2 regions of the Citrobacter farmeri genome follow, and region 2 is predicted to be linked to the other one. Evidence: predicted binding sites of a transcription regulator. Region 2 holds the regulator's gene; the other holds the start of a gene.
The links. The regulator CRP, encoded in region 2, controls carbon source genes, mostly activating them, when cyclic AMP is high. The targets are predictions, from matches to a motif close to ATGTGANNNNNNTCACAT.
Positions count from the first base shown of each region.

Region 1: a site for CRP is predicted at 1,827-1,844, ahead of idnD (L-idonate 5-dehydrogenase). Genes of this name have one in related genera too.

Region 1 covers NZ_CP077291.1:621,504-629,125, reverse strand. The annotation lists gene ahr (NADPH-dependent aldehyde reductase Ahr) at 103-1,122, shown strand; gene idnK (gluconokinase) at 1,147-1,689, opposite strand; gene idnD (L-idonate 5-dehydrogenase) at 1,907-2,950, shown strand; gene idnO (gluconate 5-dehydrogenase) at 2,962-3,726, shown strand; gene idnT (gnt-II system L-idonate transporter) at 3,790-5,109, shown strand; gene idnR (DNA-binding transcriptional regulator IdnR) at 5,168-6,166, shown strand; gene I6L53_RS02895 (helicase HerA-like C-terminal domain-containing protein) at 6,245-7,622, shown strand, end outside.
Region 2 covers NZ_CP077291.1:4,399,338-4,406,959, reverse strand. The annotation lists gene ppiA (peptidylprolyl isomerase A) at 1-161, shown strand, start outside; gene I6L53_RS20880 (YhfG family protein) at 270-437, shown strand; gene I6L53_RS20875 (putative adenosine monophosphate-protein transferase Fic) at 427-1,029, shown strand; gene pabA (aminodeoxychorismate synthase component 2) at 1,061-1,624, shown strand; gene argD (bifunctional acetylornithine/succinyldiaminopimelate transaminase) at 1,710-2,927, shown strand; gene I6L53_RS20860 (YccS/YhfK family putative transporter) at 3,002-5,089, opposite strand; gene crp (cAMP-activated global transcriptional regulator CRP) at 5,141-5,773, opposite strand; gene I6L53_RS20850 (OsmC family protein) at 6,081-6,485, shown strand; gene I6L53_RS20845 (phosphoribulokinase) at 6,533-7,402, opposite strand; gene I6L53_RS20840 (YheU family protein) at 7,457-7,622, opposite strand, start outside.

The DNA.
Region 1 (7,622 bases), 1.1 Mb from region 2:
CATACATCCCCCTGTCCCTGTTCCCAATCCCCTCTTCTGCCAGGCGATGCCGTTTGCCATGCTCTACACTTTCCTGTTCAACACCACACTGAGGGAAACATAATGTCGATGATAAAAAGCTATGCCGCAAAAGAGGCGGGCAGCGAACTCGAACTCTTTGAATACGATGCGGGCGAACTCAAGCCGGAAGATGTCGAGGTTCAAGTCGATTACTGCGGTATCTGCCATTCCGATTTGTCGATGATCGACAACGAATGGGGATTCTCTCAATATCCCCTGATTGCCGGACATGAAGTAATTGGCCGCGTGGCAGCTCTCGGCAGCGCGGCACAAGGGAAAGGGCTGAAGATCGGCCAGCGCGTGGGGATTGGCTGGACGGCGCGCAGTTGTGGGCATTGCGATGCCTGTATCAGCGGCAATCAGATCAACTGTCTGGAAGGGGCGGTGCCAACCATTCTCAATCGCGGCGGCTTTGCCGAGAAGCTGCGCGCAGACTGGCAGTGGGTGATCCCGCTTCCGGAAAGTATCGATATTGAATCCGCCGGTCCGCTGCTGTGCGGTGGTATCACGGTGTTTAAACCGCTGCTGATGCACCATATCACCGCCACCAGCCGCGTCGGGGTGATCGGCATTGGCGGGCTGGGACATATCGCCATTAAGTTGCTGCATGCGATGGGGTGTGAGGTCACTGCGTTTAGCTCTAACCCGGCAAAAGAGAAAGAAGTGTTGGCGATGGGGGCTGATAAAGTCGTGAACAGCCGCGATCCGCAGGCATTAACCGCGCTGGCGGGCCAGTTTGATCTCATTATCAACACTGTCAATGTCGATCTCGACTGGCAACCCTACTTCGAAGCGCTGGCCTACGGCGGCAACTTCCACACCGTCGGCGCGGTGTTGAAGCCATTGCCGGTACCCGCCTTTACCCTGATTGCCGGCGATCGCAGCATCTCCGGTTCGGCGACCGGTACGCCGTATGAGCTGCGTAAGCTGATGAAGTTTGCCGGGCGCAGCAATGTCTCGCCGACCACCGAACTGTTCCCGATGTCGCAAATCAACGAGGCTATCCAGCACGTACGTGACGGTAAAGCCCGCTACCGCGTGGTGCTGAAAGCCGATTTCTGACGCTCTGACTCAGCGCCTGCTGGTTCAGATTGAGGTGCTGAGTCGCTCCCGCGCCTGGCGAAACGCCAGTACCGCCTGTTGGCACTGCGCCGTCACGTTCTCAATGTCATGATTTATGTCGATACGCGCGATATCGTCCTCTTCCGCCAGCGGACATTCCAGTGCTTCAAACTGACTTTTCAGTAAAGCGACCGGCATAAAGTGCCCTGCCCGACGCTGCATCCGCGCCAGGATAATGTCGTAGTCACCATCCAGCCAGAGAAAATGCACGTTAGGGCTGCCTTTACGTAAAAAATCGCGATACTGTTTTTTTAATGACGAGCACACAATAAATCCCGTCTCATTTTTTTTATACAGACTATAGGACGCATCATTTAAGCGTTCTAACCACGGCAGTCGGTCTTCATCGGTTAACGGTATTCCCTGCGACATTTTATCAATGTTTTTGGCAGGATGGAGATCGTCGCCATCAATAAATTTCGCCGATAATAATGCTGCAACCTTACTCCCAATTAACGATTTACCACTTCCTGAAACACCCATCAAAATATAGCTTTCCCCGGCCATGTAAAACCCTCTGCGTCATATTCCATGGCGCGATACTACGCCTGCGCAATCGGCAATTTCACGCTTTTTTATTTCCATAGATGAGAATTATAAAGCGCATCACGTTATGCGTAACATTGTAGTGTAACAATTTTCCAGTGTGACACCCGTCACAAATAAGAACAATTAAAACCGCTTAAATGCACCGGAGATGAAGTCCTGACCCAGTGAGGCATTTATGGAAGTGAAAACTCAATCCTGCGTTGTCGCGGGTAAGCATTCTGTTGCCGTAACACAACAGAATATCGAATGGAATAATAAAGGTACGCTCGTAAAAATAACCCGCGGAGGAATTTGCGGATCTGATTTACATTATTATCAGGAAGGCAAAGTCGGTAATTTTACCGTCAAAGCGCCAATGATTTTAGGTCATGAAGTTATTGGCAAAGTGGTCCATAGCGATTCAGAAACATTACGCGAAGGACAGTCAATTGCCATTAATCCGTCTAAACCGTGCGGCCATTGTAAATACTGCCTTCAGCATGAAGAAAACCAGTGTACTGAAATGCGCTTTTTTGGCAGCGCAATGTATTTCCCGCACGTTGATGGGGGGTTTACCCAGTTTAAAACGGTTGATACCGCCCAGTGCATTCCTTACCCGGAACAGGCAGACGAAAAGGTCATGGCTTTTGCCGAACCGTTGGCGGTGGCCATCCATGCCGCACATGAGGCCGGCGATCTGCAGGGTAAGAAAGTATTTATCTCTGGCGTCGGCCCTATCGGCTGCCTGATCGTCAGCGCGGTGAAAACGCTGGGCGCCGCGGAAGTGGTCTGCGCTGATGTCAGCGCGCGCTCGCTGTCGCTGGCTCAGCAAATGGGCGCAAATATGCTGGTGAATCCTCAAAATGACTCGCTCGATCAGTGGAAAACGGAGAAAGGCTATTTCGATATTAGCTTCGAAGTCTCGGGCCATCCCTCCTCTATCACCACCTGTCTGGAAGTCACCCGTGCAAAAGGAGTGATGGTGCAGGTTGGTATGGGCGGCGCCGTTCCTGATTTCCCGATGATGATGCTGATCGGCAAAGAAATCATGCTGAAAGGCTCTTTCCGCTTTACCACCGAGTTTAACACCGCGGTCTCCTGGCTGGCGCACAACGTTATCGATCCGCTGCCGCTGTTGAGTGCGGAATACCCGTTTACCGACCTGGAACAGGCGCTGATTTTCGCCAGCGATAAAACTCAGGCGGCGAAAGTTCAGCTCGTCTTTGAGAATGAAAAATAAGGAGCAACATCATGAACGATCTTTTTTCACTGGCAGGTAAAAATATACTGATCACCGGTTCCGCCCAGGGGATCGGGTATTTACTGGCAACGGGTCTCGGCAAATATGGCGCGCAGATTATCGTTAACGATATTACGTCGGAACGGGCAGAAGCCGCCGTCGCAAAACTGCAGCAGGAAGGGATCCGCGCCGTTGCTGCGCCTTTTAACGTGACGCATAAACAGGATATCGACGCCGCGATAGAGCATATCGAAAAAGATATTGGCCCGATTGATGTACTGGTCAATAACGCCGGGATCCAGCGCCGCCACCCGTTTACTGAATTTCCAGAGCAGGAGTGGAACGACGTGATTGCGGTCAACCAGACCGCCGTGTTCCTCGTCTCCCAGGCGGTAACCCGTCGGATGGTTGAGCGCCAGGCCGGGAAAGTGATCAACATCTGCTCGATGCAGAGCGAACTGGGTCGCGACACCATCACGCCGTACGCCGCCTCGAAAGGCGCCGTGAAGATGCTGACTCGCGGCATGTGCGTTGAGCTGGCGCGCCATAACATCCAGGTTAACGGCATCGCGCCGGGGTACTTCAAAACCGAGATGACCAAAGCGCTGGTTGAAGATGAAGCCTTCACCTCATGGCTGTGTAAACGTACGCCTGCCGCCCGCTGGGGCGATCCACAGGAACTGATTGGTGCAGCGGTATTCCTCTCCTCCAGGGCCTCGGACTTCGTCAACGGACACCTGCTGTTCGTTGATGGCGGCATGCTGGTCGCGGTGTAACCGCTGAACAACCCTACGCAGCGCGCAAGCGCTGCCTTTTTGGCACAGATAAGAGATAAGATTATGCCATTAATCATAATTGCGGCAGGCGTCGCGCTGCTTCTGGTCCTGATGATTGGCTTTAAAGTCAATGGCTTCATCGCCCTGGTTCTGGTCGCAGCCGTCGTGGGATTCGCCGAAGGGATGGACGCACAGGCAGTTTTACATTCCATTCAAAACGGGATTGGCGGCACGCTCGGCGGGCTGGCGATGATCCTCGGTTTTGGCGCAATGTTGGGGAAATTGATTTCTGATACGGGTGCTGCACAACGCATTGCCACGACCCTGATCGGTACATTTGGTAAAAAGCGCGTGCAGTGGGCGCTGGTCGTCACCGGACTGGTTGTCGGGCTGGCGATGTTCTTCGAGGTTGGATTTGTTCTGCTGCTGCCGCTGGTATTTACGGTGGTAGCCTCATCCGGTTTGCCGCTGCTGTACGTCGGCGTGCCGATGGTCGCCGCTCTCTCGGTGACCCACTGTTTCCTGCCGCCGCATCCGGGACCGACCGCCATTGCGACGATTTTTGAAGCCAGTCTCGGCACCACGCTGCTGTACGGGTTCATTATCACCATACCTACGGTGATTGTTGCAGGTCCTCTGTTTTCAAAACTGCTGACCCGCTTTGAAAAAGCGCCACCGGAAGGCTTATTTAACCCACACCTGTTCACCGAAGAGGAGATGCCGTCCTTCTGGAACAGTATCTTTGCGGCGGTGATCCCCGTCATACTGATGGCTGTTGCCGCCGTCTGTGAAATTACGCTGCCAAAAACCAACTCCGTACGGGTATTCTTTGAGTTTATCGGTAACCCTGCGGTCGCGCTGTTTATCGCTATTGTACTGGCGATTTTCACCCTCGGTCGACGCAATGGCCGCACGATTGAACAGATCATGGATATCGTCGGGGATTCTATCGGTGCCATTGCGATGATTGTGTTCATTATCGCCGGCGGCGGCGCGTTTAAGCAGGTTCTGGTGGACAGCGGCGTGGGCCAGTATATTTCGCAGTTAATGACCGGCACCTCACTGTCGCCGCTGCTGATGTGCTGGACGGTGGCAGCATTGCTGCGTATTGCGCTGGGGTCAGCGACCGTTGCCGCAATTACTACCGCAGGCGTGGTGCTACCGATCATTAACGTCACTCATGCCGATCCGGCGTTGATGGTGCTGGCAACCGGGGCTGGCAGCGTGATCGCTTCGCACGTAAACGATCCTGGATTCTGGCTGTTTAAAGGTTACTTCAATCTTAGCGTCGGTGAAACGCTGCGGACGTGGACGGTGATGGAGACCCTGATTTCGATTATGGGACTGCTGGGCGTGCTGGCGCTAGACGCCGTTCTGCATTAAGGCGGGATTAACTGCCGGGGAGCGATGTTCGCCGCCGCTCCCCGGTACAGGAGAGATGATGAGGAACCACAGAATTTCTTTGCAGGACATCGCCACGCTCGCGGGCGTGACCAAAATGACGGTGAGCCGCTATATCCGCTCGCCGAAAAAAGTCGCAAAGGAAACCGGCGAGCGTATCGCGCAGATCATGGAGGAGATTAACTACATCCCGAACCGTGCGCCTGCCATGCTGTTGAACGCGCAAAGCTACACGCTTGGTGTGTTAATTCCTTCATTTCAGAACCAGCTCTTCGCCGATATTCTTGCCGGTATTGAATCCGTTACTTCTGACCACAACTATCAGACCCTGATTGCCAACTACAACTACGATCGCGAATCAGAAGAAGAGTCAGTGATCAATCTGCTCTCCTACAATATCGACGGCATCATTCTTTCCGAGAAGTATCACACCCTGCGGACGGTGAAATTCCTGCGCTCGGCGGCCATTCCCATCATCGAACTGATGGATATCCAGGGCGATCGTCTGGATATGGAAGTCGGGTTTGATAACCGTCAGGCGGCGTTTGATATGGTCAGCACCATGCTGGATAAACGCCAGCGGCGCAAAATTCTCTATCTCGGTTCGAAAGACGATATCCGTGATGAACAACGTTTTTGCGGCTACTGCGACGCGATGACACAGCGAAACCTGACGCCTCTGCGCGTTAACCCGCGGGCGATCTCGTCGATTCATCTGGGTACGCAACTGATGCGCGACGCGCTCGTCGCCCACCCGGATTTAGACGGCGTTTTCTGCACCAATGATGATATCGCAATGGGTGCGCTGCTGTTCTGCCGGGAACGCGAACTGTCCGTGCCGGAGCAAATCTCCATTGCCGGTTTCCACGGTCTGGAGATGGGCCGACAGATGATCCCCAGCCTTGCCAGCGTCATTACGCCCCGTTTTGATATTGGTCGCATGGCGGCGCAGATGTTGCTGAGCAAAATCAAGAACAACGACCACAACCATAATACGATCGATTTGGGATACCAGATTTATCACGGCAATACGCTATAAGTGATTTTCTCTCCCCTGCGCATATTCTCTTTCCTTCACATTGCCTATACTCGACGCAGGATAAATGGAGGAAATCTAATGAGCTCACCCCTGCTGATTGCCCGCACGCCAGACACTGAACTGTTTTTACTCCCCGGTATGGCGAACCGTCATGGACTGATTACTGGCGCGACCGGTACCGGAAAAACCGTCACGCTGCAAAAACTGGCCGAATCGCTGTCGGAAATCGGCGTACCGGTATTTATGGCCGATGTGAAAGGTGATTTAACAGGTGTCGCCGCTGAGGGACAAGCTTCCGAGAAGCTGCTCGCCAGGTTGAAAAACATCGGTATTACCGACTGGCAACCGCATAGCAACCCGGTGGTGCTGTGGGATATCTTCGGTGAAAAAGGCCATCCGGTTCGTGCCACGGTCTCTGACCTCGGGCCGCTCTTGCTGGCGCGTCTGCTGAACCTTAACGAAGTACAGTCCGGCGTACTGAACATTATCTTCCGCATTGCTGACGATCAGGGGCTGTTGCTGCTGGATTTCAAAGACCTGCGGGCCATCACCCAGTACATCGGCGATAACGCCAAATCCTTCCAGAATCAGTATGGCAATATCAGCAGCGCTTCGGTCGGCGCTATTCAGCGCGGACTGCTGACGCTTGAACAGCAAGGGGCAACGCACTTCTTTGGCGAGCCAATGCTCGACATCAAAGACTGGATGCAGACCGATGCCAATGGCAAAGGGACCATCAATATTCTCAGCGCCGAGAAGCTCTACCAGATGCCGAAACTCTACGCTGCCAGCCTGCTGTGGATGCTCTCCGAGCTGTATGAGCAACTACCGGAAGCCGGCGATCTGGAAAAACCGAAGCTGGTCTTCTTCTTCGATGAAGCGCATCTGCTGTTCAATGACGCCCCGCAGGTGCTGCTGGATAAAATCGAACAGGTGATCCGTCTCATCCGCTCGAAAGGGGTTGGTGTCTGGTTTGTTTCGCAGAACCCGGCGGATATTCCGGATAACGTACTCGGTCAGTTGGGCAACCGCGTTCAGCACGCCCTACGCGCCTTCACGCCGAAAGATCAGAAAGCGGTGAAAACCGCCGCGCAAACCATGCGTGCCAATCCGGCGTTTGATACGGAGAAAGCGATTCAGGAACTGGGCACCGGCGAAGCGCTGGTTTCGTTTCTTGATGCCAAAGGTAGCCCGTCGGTCGTCGAGCGGGCGATGGTAATTGCCCCGTGCTCACGTATGGGACCGGTGACGGATGATGAGCGCAACGGGCTGATCAACCACTCTGCGGTTTATGGCAAATACGAAGACGATCTGGACCGGGAGTCCGCGTTTGAAATGCTGCAAAAAGGCATACAAGTGGCAACTGAACAACAGAGTAATCCCCCCGCGAAAGGTAAAGAAGTGGCCGTTGACGACGGTATTCTTGGCGGTCTGAAAGATATTCTGTTCGGCACTA
Region 2 (7,622 bases):
ATCACGGCCAGCGTGATTTTGGCTATGCCGTATTTGGTAAAGTTGTGAAAGGGATGGACGTGGCCGACAAGATCTCCCAGGTTCCGACCCATGATGTCGGTCCTTACCAGAATGTGCCGTCAAAACCGGTTGTTATCCTTTCCGCAAAAGTCCTGCCGTAATCCATTCCCGCGCGGGTATTGCAGACCCGCGTCGTTTTATCCTCCCTGCGTAACCGTGTTTTGCTGCTTATACTTGTGGCAAACACGGATCAATCAGGGAGGCGTAAAGTGAAAAAACTCACCGACAGGCAAAAATCCAGGCTCTGGGAACAGCAGCGAAACGTGAATTTTCAGGCCAGCCGCCGCCTTGAGGGCGTCGAACATCCGCTAGTTACGCTTAACGCCGCGGAGGCGCTGACGCGTCTGGAAGAACTCCGGAGGCACTATGAGCGCTAAAATCGGCGACGACCGCGATCCCTACCTCTATCCCGGACTGAATGTGATGCGTAACCGTCTGGGGATCCGCCAGCTCGAGCGTCTGGAGCAAGCCGCTTACGAACTTACCGCGCTGCGTGCGGCGACCATCGAACTGGGACCGTCGAAGCGTGGATTGCCTCACCTGTGCGCCATTCATCGTCAGCTTTACCAGGACGTTTTTGACTGGGCAGGTCACCTGCGTGAAGTGGATATCTATCAGGGGGATACCCGTTTCTGCCATTTCGCTTATATCGAAAAAGAGGGCAATGCCCTAATGCAGGATCTGGAAGAAGAGGGCTACCTGATGGGCCTGCCGAAAGAGAAGTTCGTCAATCGCCTTGCCCATTATTACTGTGAGATCAACGTACTGCATCCGTTTCGTCTTGGTAGCGGTATGGCGCAACGGATTTTCTTCGAACAGCTGGCTATTCATGCCGGTTACCTTCTTCGCTGGGGGGATGTCCCGGTGGCGGAGTGGAATCGAGCGAATCAGGAGGGGGCGATGGGTGACCTGAGTGCTTTACAGACGATATTGCGGAAAGGGGTAAGCGAAGCCGAGGAAACTGAGTAGAATAGCGCGGTTTTCCTGGACCGGAGCCGCTATGATCCTGCTTATCGATAACTACGATTCTTTCACCTGGAACCTCTACCAGTATTTTTGTGAACTGGGCGCTGATGTGCAGGTTAAACGCAATGACGCGTTGACGCTGTCGCAGATCGAGAGGTTGAAGCCGCAAAGAATCGTTATCTCGCCCGGCCCCTGCACCCCGGATGACGCCGGAATTTCGCTGGAAGTGATTCGCTGCTATGCAGGGCGTTTGCCGATATTAGGTGTTTGTCTGGGGCATCAGGCGATGGCGCAGGCATTTGGCGCGAGCATCGTGCGCGCTGCAAAAGTGATGCACGGAAAAACATCGCTCATCCGCCACACGGGACAGGGCGTGTTTCAGGGGTTAACGAATCCACTTACCGTCACCCGCTATCATTCGCTTCTCATCGATCCCGCCACACTCCCCGACTGCTTTGAGGTGACGGCCTGGAGCGAAACGCAGGAGATCATGGGGATCCGCCATACAACATGGGATCTGGAGGGGGTGCAGTTTCATCCGGAAAGTATTCTCAGCGAACAGGGTCATCAACTGCTGGCAAATTTCCTCAATCGGTGATTTGTGGTTGCTATCGGATGATTTTTTATGCATATTTTGTGATTATATTTTCACATTCATTTTGGCATAACTGGATGGTCATGAGATGGCAACTGAACAAAAGGCAGTAACCCGGGCAACTTTCGATGAAGTCATTCTGCCAATTTATGCACCGGCGGAGTTTATTCCGGTAAAAGGGAAAGGCAGCCGGGTCTGGGATCAACAGGGCAAGGACTATGTTGATTTCGCGGGCGGGATTGCGGTGACTGCGCTGGGGCATTGTCATCCGGCACTGGTAGAGGCCCTGAAAACCCAGGGCGAAACGCTCTGGCATACCAGTAACGTTTTCACCAACGAACCCGCACTGCGTCTGGGGCGAAAAATTATCGATGCCACCTTTGCCGAGCGCGTGCTGTTCATGAACTCCGGGACAGAAGCTAACGAAACGGCGTTCAAGCTGGCGCGTCATTATGCCTGTGTGCGTCATAGCCCATTCAAAACCAAAATCATTGCCTTTCATAATGCGTTCCACGGCCGCTCGCTGTTTACCGTTACCGTGGGTGGACAGCCAAAGTATTCCGATGGCTTCGGGCCAAAACCGGCGGATATCGTCCATGTTCCGTTTAACGATCTCCATGCGGTGAACGCGGTGATGGATGACCATACCTGCGCTGTCGTGGTTGAACCGGTACAGGGTGAGGGCGGCGTTCTGGCTGCGACGCCGGAGTTCCTGCAAGGTCTGCGTGATCTCTGCGATCGGCATCAGGCCCTGCTGGTGTTTGATGAAGTGCAATGCGGGATGGGGCGTACCGGCGACCTGTTTGCCTACATGCACTATGGCGTGACGCCGGATATTCTCACCAGTGCGAAAGCCCTGGGGGGCGGCTTCCCGGTGAGCGCGGTATTGACGACGCAGGAGATCGCCTCAGCGTTTCACGTCGGCTCTCATGGATCAACCTATGGCGGTAACCCGCTGGCCTGCGCGGTGGCGGAGGCGGCGTTTGACATCATCAACAATCAGGATGTGCTGGGCGGCGTGGTGGCGAAACGGCAGAAATTTGTTCAACATCTGCAGCAGATTGATGAGCAGTACCACGTGTTCAGCGACATTCGCGGTATGGGCCTGTTGATTGGCGCCGAATTGCAACCGCAGTACAAAGGACGCGCGCGCGATTTCCTCTACGCGGCAGCGGATGCTGGCGTGATGGTGTTAAATGCCGGCCCGGACGTGATGCGCTTTGCGCCGTCGCTGGTGGTGGAAGAGGCGGATATCGACGAAGGGATGCTGCGTTTTGCTGACGCTGTTGCGAAGGTTGTTGCCTGATGGCGCTGCGCTTATCAGGCCTACAAACGTCTGTAGGCCGGATAAGGCGTTACGCCGCCATCCGGCAATCAGTGTTAACCCCGCATATCCCGCAACCGGCGACTGAGCCAGATGCCGTGGTGCGGCCGCTGACGCCATGCCATAGAAGAGATGGTGTGCATGGTGTTCAGGTGACCGATAACGCGTTGCAGATGCTGTTCCAGGGTGCTTAACGGTCCGTGGGAAAGCATCTCTGGCGCTTCCAGGATATTCACATCCCCTGAGCCACCAGGTCCATCGTACTCCAGTCGCTGCTGGCAGCGCTGAAGAGCAATTTCACACGATTGCAGATATCGCTGCGCCAGGTCCGGCGTCAACATCGTATGCTCACGCGCCAGCGTGGTCATGGCATTGATGTGTTCGACGATAAACTGGCTGTGTGTCACCCACAGTTTCATGTCTTCCAGATAATGGGTATTAAAGCCGGGTTCCTGCATTGCCTGATTGAGCGAGTTAAACAGGGTGTTGTGCGCCTGGTTGACCCGCATACGTTGCCAGGCGAGCGGCGTGGGTTGCGGATCGTTGCTCAGAATCAGGCGAATGGCCTCCTGATCGGCTTCCAGTGCGTCATGGGCGTTTTTCCGCAACAGACCGCTCTGCCATTGCGGCCACAGCCAGACGGTGCCGCCAAACGCAATCAGGCAGCCGATGACCGTATCGATAAATCGCGGGATGATGAACTGTTCTCCATCCAGCGTCAGCAGTTGCAGGGTATATACCGCCGTGACGGTAAATCCAACCGTCGCCCAGCCGTAGTTTTTGCGGATGGTCAGATAGCTGACCAGGGTGATCGCCAGCATCAGGGCCAGCGTATATCCCTCGGGAATATGAAAGTGCAGCGTCACGCCTGCGATAATCAGCCCTACCAGCGTTCCCGCCGAGCGGTGCAAAATACGCACGCGGGTGGCACCGTAACCGTTTTGCGTCACAAACAGCACCGTCATCAGGATCCAGTAAGGTTTCGGCAGATGTAACGCCGTTCCCATGAGGCTGGCTATGCTGAGCATGACGCTGATTCGCCCGGCGTTACGCAGCGCCGGAGATTTCAACGAGAGGTAGTTTTTCAGTGCCGGAAGCAAGGGTAACCGACGCTGTTTATCGGCCATCAGATCGCGGGCGTAAAGCGGACGCTGGGTGCGAAGCACGCGGGCGATGCGACTGAAGTGCCAGTAGCAGAACTGTCCGACGGGGTTATCCGGATGCTGATGAGCAATTTTTCCCAGTGCACCAATCTGCTTTTGCATGGTGAACCGCGTCGGTAGTCGGTGATAGAGAATGTCATCTCCCAGTACGCGCAGGCGAGCGGCGACCGTTTGTGCATTCCAGCGAATGACCTGCTCCGCGTGACTGCGCTCGACCAGCTTTTGCACTTCTTCCGGCTGATGCAGGCTGACGGAGATATGTTCCTGCAAATCCAGCGCTTCCTGAAAGGCGCGCAGCATCCGTTTGTAGTCGTTGTTGCGGTGCGCCGATAGCATGTGCATCTGCTGATAGCACTGGGTGATGAGGTCGACGGCTTTCTGCTGGCGAACCAGAAGCGGCGGCAGGGCTTTTTCCGGGTCAGTGTGTTGGGTCAGCATGCTGTATTTGGCTTCGCAGTAATCCGCCAGTTCCCGGTATAACAGGCTTAGTGATTCGCGAAGCGGCTGCTCACGCCAGAGCCAAAACCAGAACCAGTTAAACAGCCCGTACCATAGCGTGCCCAGCGCGTAGATCAGCAGAGGCTCCCAAACCGGCATGTTCCCTGCCAGGCTCAGTGTGAAAATCGCAGCAATCAGTGAGGCCGGGAGCAGGCGGGCGTGAAGAGAGCTCAATTCTGCGGTGACGCCGAGCGTGAGTGTCAGACCGGTCAGGATCAGTGGCAACGGTACCGCCTGCGCCAGCATAAGTTGCATGATTAGGCTACAGCCAGCGAACAGCGATGCACCGATGATCAGGCGTTTGAAAAAGCGTTTGTGCGGAGTATCAAGCCCGGCAATGTTGCAGCAGGCGGGAACGAGAGAGAAAAGCAGGCCCAGATGTAACTGCCCGATGAGCAGGCCAACGGCCACGGGCAAACAGAGCACCAGCGTTTGACGTAGTGCATAGTTGATTTCTGGGTGATAAATCAGTCTGCGCCACATTGGCAAAACAAAAATGACGCGCTACCCGGTAGCGCGTCATTTCCGATGAGATTAACGAGTGCCGTAAACGACGATCGTTTTACCGTGAGCGGAGATCAGGTTCTGATCTTCCAGCATCTTCAGAATACGACCAACGGTTTCGCGAGAGCAGCCAACGATCTGGCCAATCTCCTGGCGAGTGATTTTGATCTGCATACCGTCCGGGTGAGTCATCGCATCAGGCTGTTTCGCCAGATTCAGCAGCGTCTGGGCGATACGACCGGTCACGTCGAGGAAGGCCAGGTTACCGACTTTCTCCGAAGTAACTTGCAGGCGGCGAGCCATTTGGGAAGACAGGCGCATCAGAATATCCGGGTTCACCTGGATCAACTGGCGGAATTTCTTATAGGAAATTTCAGCCACTTCACACGCTGTTTTCGCTCGAACCCATGCGCTACGTTCCTGGCCTTCTTCAAACAGGCCCAGTTCGCCAATGAAATCACCCTGATTCAGATAAGAAAGGATCATTTCTTTTCCTTCCTCATCCTTAATCAACACTGCCACTGAGCCCTTAACGATGTAGTACAACGTTTCTGCTTTTTCACCCTGGTGAATCAGCGTGCTCTTGGACGGGTACTTATGAATGTGGCAATGAGACAAGAACCATTCAAGTGTCGGGTCTGTTTGCGGTTTGCCAAGCACCATGCGCGATTATCCTCTGTTATAAGCTGTCTCCAGAGCCAAAAAAATCCGCTGTCTCTGGGGTTGCAAAAATGTGCTTCCCGCGTCCTGGGAAGAGGCTGTCAAAAACGAACTGCAGCCTTTAATGTGAAGTCCTCTGCATACATGCAGTACATCAATGTATTACTGTAGCATCCTGACTGTTTTAGCATAGCTTTAGCCGTGTGTCTCCTGGTGTCTCGCTTCAGCATGACGGAGGTCGCCTTCCGTTGCGAGAATTGTTATGTACGCGTAATCTGTCAGGAAAATTGACGCACTGGAGTTAAAAAATATGCAAGCGCGTGTTAAATGGGTTGAGGGGTTAACCTTCCTGGGTGAGTCGGCTTCCGGTCACCAGATTTTGATGGACGGTAACTCTGGTGATAAAGCGCCGAGCCCGATGGAAATGGTGTTGATGGCGGCAGGCGGTTGCAGCGCGATTGACGTGGTTTCTATCCTGCAAAAAGGCCGTCAGGATGTGACGAACTGCGAAGTGAAACTGACGTCAGAACGTCGCGAAGAGGCGCCACGCCTGTTCACCCACATCAATCTGCACTTTATCGTTACGGGTCGCGACCTGAAGGATGCCGCCGTTTCGCGTGCGGTCGATCTGTCGGCGGAGAAATATTGCTCCGTGGCGCTGATGCTGGGAAAAGCGGTCAATATTACCCATTCGTATGAAGTGATTGCTGCCTGATGATCATGGCCGGATAACGCCACGTCGCTGTCCGGCAATATCTCACCTTACTCGATTTTCTTTCCTTCCATCAGTCGCTGCACCAGCGGCAACATAATGAGCTCCATGGCCAGCCCCATTTTGCCGCCAGGTACCACCAGTGTATTGATGTGGGAAATAAATGAACCCTGCAACATCGCCAGCAGCCAGGGGAAATCGATCCCTTCCAGATTGCGAAAATGAATCACCACAAAGCTCTCATCCAGTGATGGAATGCCCTTGGCAGCGAACGGGTTTGAGGTGTCAACGGTGGGTACACGCTGAAAGTTAATGTGGGTGCGGGAGAACTGCGGCGTGATGTAGTTGATATAGTCGTCCATCGAACGCACCACTGAATCCATCACCGCCTCACGAGAATGGCCTCGCTCGCTGGTATCACGGATCAGTTTCTGGATCCACTCCAGGTTCACGATGGGAACCACGCCGACCAACAGGTCAACATGGCTTGCAACTTCATGCTGCGGCGTCACGACGCCGCCGTGCAGCCCTTCATAGAACAGCACGTCAGTAGGTTCCGGCAGGGCTTGCCATGGGGTGAAAGTCCCTGGCACCTGGTTCCACGGGACGGCCTCATCGTAGGTATGCAGATATTTGCGCGACTGGCCTTTGCCCGTCTGACCATACTCAATAAATGTCTGTTCCAGCAGACCGAAGTCATTGGCTTCGGGGCCAAAATAGCTGATGTGGCGTCCGGCGTCGCGCGCCTTGCGGATCGCCATATCCATCTCCGGACGGGTATAACGATGAAAACTGTCGCCTTCCACCTCGGCGGCGCGCAGGTTGAGCTGCGCAAAAATTTTACGAAACGCGAGGCTGGTGGTGGTAGTCCCCGCGCCGCTGGATCCTGTTACCGCGATCACCGGATGTTTGGCAGACATGTTAACTCCATCAATAAATTGATTTTTTATTATAGTCGGCCGATAGCGTGCGGGTTATTCGCGAAATTGTTTGCGCGGCATGATGTTGACGGTTTCGTGCAACTCAGACCACACCAGTATCGCTTCTCCACACTGTAACTGGCGTTTAACGTCGGCGACTTTTTGCTCAAGGGTTCGTTCATGTTCACCATAATCGGTGCCTTCGCGCAATACAAAGCTT